Regions from separate parts of the Citrobacter farmeri genome, predicted to be linked through region 2. Evidence: riboswitches for the same ligand, from Rfam matches in the RefSeq annotation. Region 2 holds a riboswitch; each other region holds the start of a gene.
What was found. A riboswitch is a leader RNA that binds a small molecule or an ion and turns the genes downstream of it on or off. The one in region 2 is predicted to bind thiamine pyrophosphate.
Positions count from the first base shown of each region.

Region 1: linked by a shared signal. The riboswitch ahead of thiM (hydroxyethylthiazole kinase) and the one ahead of thiC (phosphomethylpyrimidine synthase ThiC) in region 2 are both predicted to bind thiamine pyrophosphate.
Region 3: linked by a shared signal. The riboswitch ahead of thiB (thiamine ABC transporter substrate binding subunit) and the one ahead of thiC (phosphomethylpyrimidine synthase ThiC) in region 2 are both predicted to bind thiamine pyrophosphate.

Region 1 covers NZ_CP077291.1:1,647,748-1,651,024, forward strand. Annotated here, with positions in the region: gene I6L53_RS07700 (hypothetical protein) at 1-381, shown strand, start outside; gene I6L53_RS07705 (YadA C-terminal domain-containing protein) at 504-1,337, opposite strand; TPP riboswitch at 1,822-1,919, shown strand; gene thiM (hydroxyethylthiazole kinase) at 1,951-2,739, shown strand; gene thiD (bifunctional hydroxymethylpyrimidine kinase/phosphomethylpyrimidine kinase) at 2,736-3,277, shown strand, end outside.
Region 2 covers NZ_CP077291.1:97,110-100,386, reverse strand. Annotated here, with positions in the region: gene hemE (uroporphyrinogen decarboxylase) at 1-330, opposite strand, end outside; gene nudC (NAD(+) diphosphatase) at 376-1,149, opposite strand; gene I6L53_RS00490 (Rsd/AlgQ family anti-sigma factor) at 1,247-1,735, shown strand; TPP riboswitch at 1,787-1,910, shown strand; gene thiC (phosphomethylpyrimidine synthase ThiC) at 1,995-3,277, shown strand, end outside.
Region 3 covers NZ_CP077291.1:3,856,738-3,860,014, forward strand. Annotated here, with positions in the region: gene sgrR (HTH-type transcriptional regulator SgrR) at 1-1,505, shown strand, start outside; TPP riboswitch at 1,541-1,641, shown strand; gene thiB (thiamine ABC transporter substrate binding subunit) at 1,674-2,657, shown strand; gene thiP (thiamine/thiamine pyrophosphate ABC transporter permease ThiP) at 2,633-3,277, shown strand, end outside.

The sequences.
Region 1 (3,277 bases), 1.6 Mb from region 2:
TTATCTGGTTGCGTTTCGGAAGAAGAACGCCTCGCGCGCTGTGAAGCTAAAGGGGTAAGCCGTGATGTTTGCTACCAGGTCGATCGTGCCAATCAGCAAATGATTGCCAGCAATGCGCAGCAGAACGCTTATGCCAATGCTCGCGCTGCGGTAAAACAGCATGCGCAGGCCGCAAAGAAAAAAAGCGTCTATTACTATGAAGGACTGGAAATCAAAAAGGTCAGTACCGGTTTGAATATTAATGGTTTGCCTGCGGCGGTCGTGGAGAAAGAGGAAAGCGCCACCGTTTATCAGCAAGGTTTACATTATTTTATCGTGTACAGCACGGGACGGTTAGCGGTACTTAATGACCAGCGCCAGATGCTGGGTTGGGCAAAATAAAAAATCATCGTTTGCTGTCCGTGCGGCGGGTCAGATAAAAATTATTTTTTGCCAGAAAGGCGGCGCTTCATGTTGAAGCGCCGCCGTTTTAACAGATACCTTAGCGTTGTTTCACTCTGTTCTTACCAGCCTAATGAAGCCGAAGCCGCCACGACGGAATCACCGTCAGACGTTCCGGCATAGCTAACCGTTGCGGCGACATTTTCCGCGAATTTATGACGATAACCCATGGCATAACCTTGTTCACTTTTAAAATCAGCAGCGCCAACAGCAATAGCATTATCGGTATCAACATAGTGAAGTCCGGCGATAGAAGCGGCTCCAGCAATACCACTACGGTATTCTTTACGATCGTCGTTTTGCTGTTTTTCCATTGAAGAGAAGCGCGAATTATTTTGATTTTCCAGGGTTGTAATACGCGTTTCATGGTTAGCTAACTGGCCGGTGTGTGTCTGAATGACACTATCTTGCGCTTTTTGTTTAGTTTGCACGTCAGACACCGCGACCTGGTTAGTCGCCACACGCTGTAATGCAGTGTCAGCTTTACCACCATTTGTGTTAATTAACACGTTTTGATCGTTATCGACAATTTTCTGGTTAGCTTTGTTCGTGGCAATATCATCGCGATTCTTAATGATTGCCTGGCCGTCATATTGTTCATCCAGAGTGACACGTTGTACCAGGTTATCATGATCGGTGCGAATTTGTTGTGCATAAGTGGCAACATTATTCACCTGAGTCACATCCGCTTTACCCGCTTCCAGGGCGGATATTTGTCCTTCGTGTTTTTGCAGATCATATGTTGCACTATCAATTCCGGAAATGATAAATCCTCCATTCGTATTTTGATTGACGACCGCAACATCAACGTTAGCCGCCTGGGCTGCAGGGGCAAGGGAAGTGAACAGAGCAGAGAAAACGACAACAGCAATAATGGATTTATTTACAGATTTCATTTGAAATTCTCACATTCAAAACACGATATAAAAACAGTTATTCCCACTCTTTTTAATTACGAGTGTGATTCAATAGTTGTTAATAAAAATGGATGTCAACATTAATAATACGTTTAGAGTATCTTAATTCAGAATCTCCTTAATTCGTGAGGCGAACTATCCACTAATGCAAGGCTAATAATCTTGACCTGGATCACATTTGAGTTTAATAAATAAGGAGGTGTTTCGAGTTATGTTTGGATTATTTTAATGTAAACATTAATAAGCCAGTCAGCATAAGGTGTTGCCAGGGGAAATATGTTTATGAAGTGGCGAAAATAATGATTTTCTGCATTAATAAATATTTTATTGCTTATAAGCGTTGACCACGTTTTGTCCTGATGATGCTGTAGTTGCTACGCACAGAAAAACTCCTTGCACCTGCTCGGTACAGGCGGTTACACTAAATATCGATATTTTGATATGTAATTAATTGTTTTATCAGTAATTTGACTCGGGGTGCCCCTTTTTATTAAGGGCTGAGAAATACCCGTACCACCTGATCTGGATAATGCCAGCGTAGGGAAGTCAGACACCACTCGTGTCCCTTCTTCGCGCGGGCAGGAGCGTAATCATGCAGCCTGACCTGCACAGCCGCGAACATGCGGTTCGTATCTTAAAACAATTTCGTACCCTTTCTCCGTTAACACACTGTATGACCAATGACGTCGTACAGAGTTTTACCGCCAATACGCTACTGGCGCTGGGCGCTTCTCCGGCGATGGTGATTGAGCCGGAAGAGGCTCGCCAGTTCGCAGCCCTTGCCAGCGCCTTGCTTATTAACGTGGGTACGCTGACCCAGCCGCGCGCGCGGGCAATGCGCGCGGCGGTTGAGCAGGCGAACAGCGCAAAAACACCCTGGACACTGGATCCCGTCGCCGTGGGCGCGCTCGAGTTTCGCCGCCGTTTCTGCCTTGAACTCCTTGCCTTAAAACCTGCAGCCGTTCGCGGTAATGCCTCTGAGATCCTGACGTTAGCGGGTGAAAGCGCCGGGGGACGCGGTGTGGATGCCACCGATGCGGTCACAACGGCTCTGCCTGCGGCGCAGGTTCTGGCACGCCAGACCGGCGCTATTGTGGTGGTTACCGGTGAAGTGGATTACATCACAGATGGTGAGCGCACTCTGCGCGTCACCGGTGGTGACCCGTTGATGACGAAGGTCGTGGGCACCGGGTGCGCGCTTTCTGCCGTGGTGGCCGCCAGTTGTGCGCTGCCCGGAAACCGAATCGAAAATATCGCTTCTGCCTGTGGGTGGATGAAACAGGCGGGGCTGATTGCCAGTAAAACCTGTCACGGCCCCGGCAGTTTCATTCCGGCATTTCTCGATGCGCTCTACACCCTGGATACGGAGGTCGCAGCATGAAGCGGATTAACGCCTTGACGATTGCCGGCACCGATCCCAGCGGTGGCGCGGGCATTCAGGCCGATCTGAAAACCTTTTCGGCGCTTGGCGCTTACGGCTGTTCGGTGATTACCGCGCTGGTGGCGCAGAATACGCGTGGCGTACAGTCGGTATATCGCATTGAACCCGATTTTGTTGCCGCGCAGCTCGATTCGGTGTTCAGCGATGTGCGCATCGATACCACCAAAATCGGCATGCTGGCGGAAACTGACATTATCGAGGCGGTGGCTGAGCGCTTGCAGTGTTATCGGGTGCAGAACGTGGTGCTCGACACAGTCATGCTGGCGAAAAGCGGCGATCCGTTGCTTTCGCCTTCTGCCGTTGAGACATTGCGCAAGCGACTGCTGCCGCAGGTTTCGCTGATTACGCCCAACCTGCCTGAAGCGGCAGCGTTGCTGGATTGTTCACATGCGCGTTCAGAAAAAGAGATGCTTGAACAGGGACGGGCGCTGCTGGCGATGGGCTGTGGCGCGGTGTTAATGAAAGGCGGTCATCTGGA
Region 2 (3,277 bases):
GTCGACATCGGCTTTACAGGCCACCGGGGCTGTGAAACGCGGGCCTTCACCGGCTTCAAAATAGAGGCCCAGCCCCATCGCATCCGGAATAGTCAGAATATCCGAGAAGAGGATCGCCGCATCAAGCGGATAACGGCGCAGCGGCTGGAGTGTGACTTCACAGGCCAGCTCGGCATTTTTGCACAGCGACATAAAATCGCCCGCCTCTGCGCGGGTGGCTTTATATTCCGGTAAATAGCGGCCCGCCTGGCGCATCATCCATACCGGGGTGACATCAACGGGCTGGCGCAGCAGCGCACGCAGATAACGATCGTTCTTCAGTTCGGTCATTTTTGCAGTTCCTTATTGCGTCAGGCCGTCAGTGTATCACGTGATTCACTCATACTCAGCCCGACACATTGCCACGGTATCTTCGATGAGACGCCGTGCGACGGTGCCTGGCGGCGGCAGGAGCGGTAAATTATCGTAACGATACCAGTTTGCCTCCAGCAGCTCTTTCGGGTCGATGACGATCTCGCCGCTGTCGTACTCCGCCATAAACGCAGTCATCAGCGACATCGGGAAAGGCCAGGGCTGCGAAGTCACATAGCGCAGGTTTTTCACTTTGATACCGCTCTCTTCCATCACTTCGCGCGCCACCGCCTGTTCCAGGGTTTCGCCCACTTCAACGAATCCGGCGAGCACAGTATGCACACCGTTGCGGTGGCGAACGTGTTGAGCAAGCAGGATCGAGTCATCGCGGCGAATGGCGACAATAATACAGGGGGCGATTTGCGGATAGTAACGTTCACGACAGTGGGTACAGAGCATCGCCCACTCCGTTTTACTCGGATGCATGGGGTGTCCGCAGTAGCCGCAGAACTTATGCGAACGATAAAACTCGGCCAGTTGCACACCGCGACCCGCCAGTTGAAACAGACCCACATCCTGATCGAGCACCTGGCGAACCGATCCCATCTCGTGACGCCGGTGCTGTTGTACCAGCCAGACGGGCTCTCCTTCCCACTCTCCGATATGCAGCGCAGGCTGCCCGACAAGATCGAAATGTGTCGCGTCACCATGTGGCAATTCGCCGTGAGGCAACCATAATTTTTGCTCATGACTGACGATCCACCAGCCGTGATCTAATTTTTCAATAATACGATCCATAGCTCTTGCACTACCTTTGCTTCACTGGCATGTTGATAACATTATTTTTACAATTCCTGCGTGAGCAGTTTTAAAATCTACACTTGCGGAGTCAATCATGCTAAACCAGCTGGAAGACCTGACAGAGCGCGTCAGAGGAAGTAACAAACTGGTTGATCGCTGGCTACATATACGTAAGCACCTGCTCGTGGCTTACTACAATCTGGTTGGCATTAAGCCTGGCAAAGAATCGTACATGCGGCTGAATGAAAAAGCGCTGGATGATTTTTGTCAGAGCCTGGTCGATTATCTCTCCACCGGACACTTCAGTATTTATGAACGTATTCTCCACAAATTGGAAGGCAACGGGCAGCTTTTAAAAGCGACAAAAATTTGGCCGCTACTGGAAGCGAATACACAACGCATCATGGACTATTATGACTCCAGCCTGGAAACGGCGATAGATCACGATAACTGCCTGGAGTTTCAACAGGTTTTGTCCGATCTCGGCGAAGCGCTGGAAGCCCGATTTGCGCTGGAAGATAAGCTGATTATGCTGGTCTTTGACGCCATGCACGAGAACGCCGTCATCAAACGTCCTGCTTGAGTTTTGCATTACTAACGCGTAATTTACAAACGTCCCCCTCTTCTGAGGGGCGTTATCTTGTCGGAGTGCTTATTTTCCACGAAAGCTTGAAGTGGAAAAGGCTGAGACCGTTAATTCGGGATCCGCGGAACCTGATCAGGTTAAAACCTGCGAAGGGAACAAGAGTAATTCTGCTTTATGCGTAAGCCTTAACGGGCGGCGCACATCTATTACTCCTCCGTCGTCTGACAAGCCATCTCCTTACTTTTTGGAATGAGCTATGTCTGCAACTACACCTAAATTGTCCCGCCGCGAACAGCGCGCGCAAGCACAACACTTCATCGACACCCTGGAAGGCACCGCTTTCCCGAACTCAAAACGGATCTATATTACGGGTTCGCAAGCGGATATCCGCATTCCGATGCGTGAGATCCAGCTTAGCCCTACGCTCATCGGCGGCAGCAAAGAAGAGCCGCAGTTTGAAGAGAACGAAGCGGTTCCGGTGTACGACACATCCGGCCCCTACGGCGACCCGGAGGTGGCGATTAACGTTCAGCAGGGTCTGGTGAAGCTGCGTCAACCGTGGATTGAGGCGCGTGAAGACAGCGAGGAACTGACCGACCGGAGCTCGGCGTACACCAAAGCGCGCCTGGCCGATGATGGCCTTGATGAACTGCGCTTTACCGGCTTGCTGACGCCAAAACGCGCCAAAGTGGGCAAATGTGTCACCCAACTGCACTACGCCCGCCAGGGCATCGTCACTCCGGAAATGGAGTTTATCGCCATCCGTGAAAACATGGGCCGTGAGCGCATCCGCAGCGAAGTGTTACGCCAGCAGCATCCGGGCGAGGGATTCGGCGCACGTTTGCCGGAAAACATTACACCGGAATTTGTGCGTGACGAAGTGGCCGCCGGACGGGCGATCATCCCCGCTAACATCAACCACCCGGAATCGGAGCCGATGATTATTGGCCGTAATTTCCTGGTGAAAGTGAATGCCAACATCGGTAACTCTGCCGTCACCTCCTCTATCGAAGAAGAAGTCGAGAAACTGGTGTGGTCAACGCGCTGGGGAGCGGACACCGTGATGGATCTCTCCACCGGTCGCTATATTCACGAAACCCGCGAGTGGATCCTGCGTAACAGCCCGGTGCCGATCGGCACCGTACCGATCTACCAGGCACTGGAGAAGGTCAACGGGATCGCCGAAGATCTTACCTGGGAAGCCTTCCGCGATACGCTGCTGGAGCAGGCTGAACAGGGAGTAGACTACTTCACCATCCATGCCGGTGTGCTGCTACGCTATGTGCCGATGACCGCGAAACGCCTGACGGGGATTGTCTCGCGCGGCGGATCCATCATGGCGAAATGGTGTCTTTCTCATCACAAAGAGAACTTCCTTTACCAGCACTTCCGCGAGATTTGCGAAATCTGCGCCGCGTATGATGTTTCTCTGTCGCTCGGTGACGGCCTGCGCCCGGGCTCCATTCAGGATGCCAACGACGAGGCGCAGTTCTCGGAACTGCATACGTTGGGTGAACTGACGAAGATTGCCTGGGAATA
Region 3 (3,277 bases), 1.1 Mb from region 2:
GTTGGCTGACGTGGGAGGCAGAGGTTGGACGCGGAAAACGCTCACGCTTAACCTTCCTGTATACCGGACTGGCGCTCCAGCAGCAGCGCGCGGAAGATCTGCTGGAGCAGGATCGCATCGATCAACTGGTGCAGCTGGTTGGTGACAAAACGGCCGTGCGACAAATGCTGGTTTCCCATCTGGGCCGCAGTTTCCGCCAGGGCCGTCACATTCTGCGTGTACTTTACTACCGCCCGATGCAAAATCTGCTGCCGGGCAGCGCGCTGCGGCGTTCAGAAACCCATATTGCTCGCCAAATCTTCAGCGCCCTGACTCGCGTAAATGAGGAAAATGGGGAACTGGAAGCGGATATTGCCCACCACTGGCAGCAAATTTCTCCCTTGCACTGGCGCTTTTTTCTGCGTCCGGGGATCCATTTTCACCACGGTCGTGAACTGGAAATGGACGATGTGGTGTCGTCACTGACGCGCATTAACGCCTTACCGCTCTATTCCCATATCAGCGAGATCGTCTCGCCAACGCCCTGGACGCTGGACATTCACCTTTCGCAGCCCGATCGCTGGCTGCCGTGGTTGCTGGGCCAGGTCCCGGCGATGATCCTGCCACGCGAATGGGAAACCCTGAGCAATTTCTCCAGCCATCCCATTGGCACCGGCCCTTACGCAGTGATACGAAATACACGTAATCAGCTGAAAATCCACGCCTTTGACGATTTCTTCGGTTTTCGGGCGCTGATAGATGAAGTGAACGTCTGGGTACTGCCGGATATCGGCGATGAGCCGAACGGCGGCCTGACGCTGAAAGGTCCCACGGAGGATGAGAAGGCTATCGAAAGCCGCCTGGAAGAGGGGTGCTATTACCTGCTGTTCGATGCCCGTACCCATCGCGGCGCCAATCAGGAGGTCAGAGAGTGGGTTAGTCGCGTACTGTCGCCGAGCAACCTGCTTTACTACGCCGATGAGCAGTATCAGCGCCACTGGTTCCCGGCCTACGGTTTGCTGCCCCGCTGGCATCACGCACGACCGGGCCACGGCGAAAAACCCGCCGGTCTGGAGACGCTTACGCTGACCTATTATCACGAACACATCGAACACCAGGTGATTGCGCAGATCATGAGTCAGCTCCTGGCTGAACATCAGGTAAAGCTGGAAATTCAGGAGATCGACTACGATCAATGGCATGCCGGGGAAATTGAGAGCGACATCTGGCTTAACAGCGCCAACTTCACCCTGCCGCTGGACTTCTCTTTGTTCGCGCATCTGTGCGAAGTCCCGCTGTTGCAGCACTGCATTCCGCTGGACTGGGAAGCCGACGCCGCGCGCTGGCGCACCGGCGAGATGAATCTGGCCGCGTGGTGCCAGCAGTTGCTCGCCAGCAAAGCGATTGTGCCGCTGATTCACCACTGGCTGATTATTCAGGGGCAGCGCAGTATGCGCGGCTTGCGCATGAATACTCTCGGCTGGTTCGACTTTAAATCCGCGTGGTTTGCCCCGCCAGATCCTTAATCCTTTAGATCTCTTCACGTAATCATTACAATGTGCCGTTCTCAACGGGGTGCTGCGCCAGAGGCGTGGGCTGAGAAAATACCCGTCGAACCTGATCCGGATAACGCCGGCGAAGGGATTTGAGGCTACCGCTCAAAATCCTTTGCCACTCTTCTATTGAGGTGCAAAGTGTTAAAAAAATGTCTTCCTTTACTGGTGCTGTGCGCAGCGCCTGCCTTCGCTAAACCGGTCCTGACCGTCTATACCTACGATTCGTTCGCCGCTGACTGGGGTCCTGGCCCGGCGGTGAAAAAAGCTTTTGAAGCCGACTGTAACTGCGAGCTGAAACTGGTGGCGCTGGAGGATGGCGTTTCGCTACTCAACCGTCTGCGGATGGAAGGGAAAAACAGCAAGGCCGACGTAGTGCTCGGGCTGGATAACAACCTGCTGGAAGCGGCGACGCAAACCCAGTTGTTCGCGAAAAGCGGCGTCGCCAGCGAGGCGGTCAATGTCCCTGGCGGCTGGAAGAATGACACCTTCGTTCCGTTTGATTACGGCTACTTCGCTTTCGTGTATGACAAAAGCAAACTCAAAAACCCGCCGAAGAGCCTGAAAGAACTGGTCGAGAGCGACCAGAAATGGCGAGTGATTTATCAGGATCCGCGCACCAGTACGCCAGGACTTGGGCTGATGCTGTGGATGCAGAAAGTCTATGGCGATAAAACGCCGCAGGCATGGCAGAAACTGGCGGCAAAAACCGTCACCGTCACCAAAGGCTGGAGCGAAGCCTATGGCCTGTTCCTGAAAGGTGAAAGCGATCTGGTGCTGAGCTATACCACCTCTCCGGCGTATCACATCATCGAAGAGAAAAAAGAGAACTACACGGCGGCCAACTTTAGCGAAGGCCATTACCTGCAGGTGGAAGTCGCCGCGCGTACCGCGGCCAGTAAGCAACCTGAACTGGCGGAAAAGTTCCTCAACTTCATGGTGTCACCCGCGTTTCAGAATGCTATCCCGACCGGCAACTGGATGTATCCGGTGGCGAATGTCACTCTGCCCGCCGGGTTCGAACAACTGACTAAACCCGCGACGACGCTGGAATTCACACCAGCGGAAGTAGCGGCCCAACGTCAGACATGGATTAGCGAATGGCAACGCGCCGTCAGCCGTTAATTGCCGGCTGGCTGATCCCCGGCCTTTCCGCCGCCACGCTGATGGTGGCGGTGGCGCTGGCCGCCTTTCTGGCACTGTGGTTCAACGCGCCGCAGGCGGCGTGGTCCTCGCTCTGGCAGGACAGCTACCTGTGGCACGTGGTGCGCTTTTCCTTCTGGCAGGCTTTCCTGTCGGCGGTGCTTTCTGTTGTTCCGGCCATCTTCCTTGCCCGTGCGCTGTACCGACGCCGCTTTCCCGGTCGTCTGGCCCTGCTGCGCCTGTGCGCCATGACGCTAATCCTCCCGGTGCTGGTCGCGGTGTTTGGTATTCTCAGCGTCTACGGACGCCAGGGGTGGCTAGCCGCAATCTGCCACACGCTCGGGTTGGAGTGGACCTTCTCGCCTTACGGCCTGCAGGGCATTCTGCTGGCCCACATCTTTTTTAATATGCCAATGGCAAGTCGCCTGCTGTTGCAGTCGCTGGAAAATATCCCCGGCGAGCAGCGTCAGCTGGCCGCACAACTGGGTATTCGCGGCTGGCAATTCTTCCGCTTTGTCGAGTGGCCATGGCTTCGCCGTCAAATACCGCCGGTCGCCGCGTTGATTTTTATGCTCTGTTTTGCCAGCTTCGCTACCGTACTG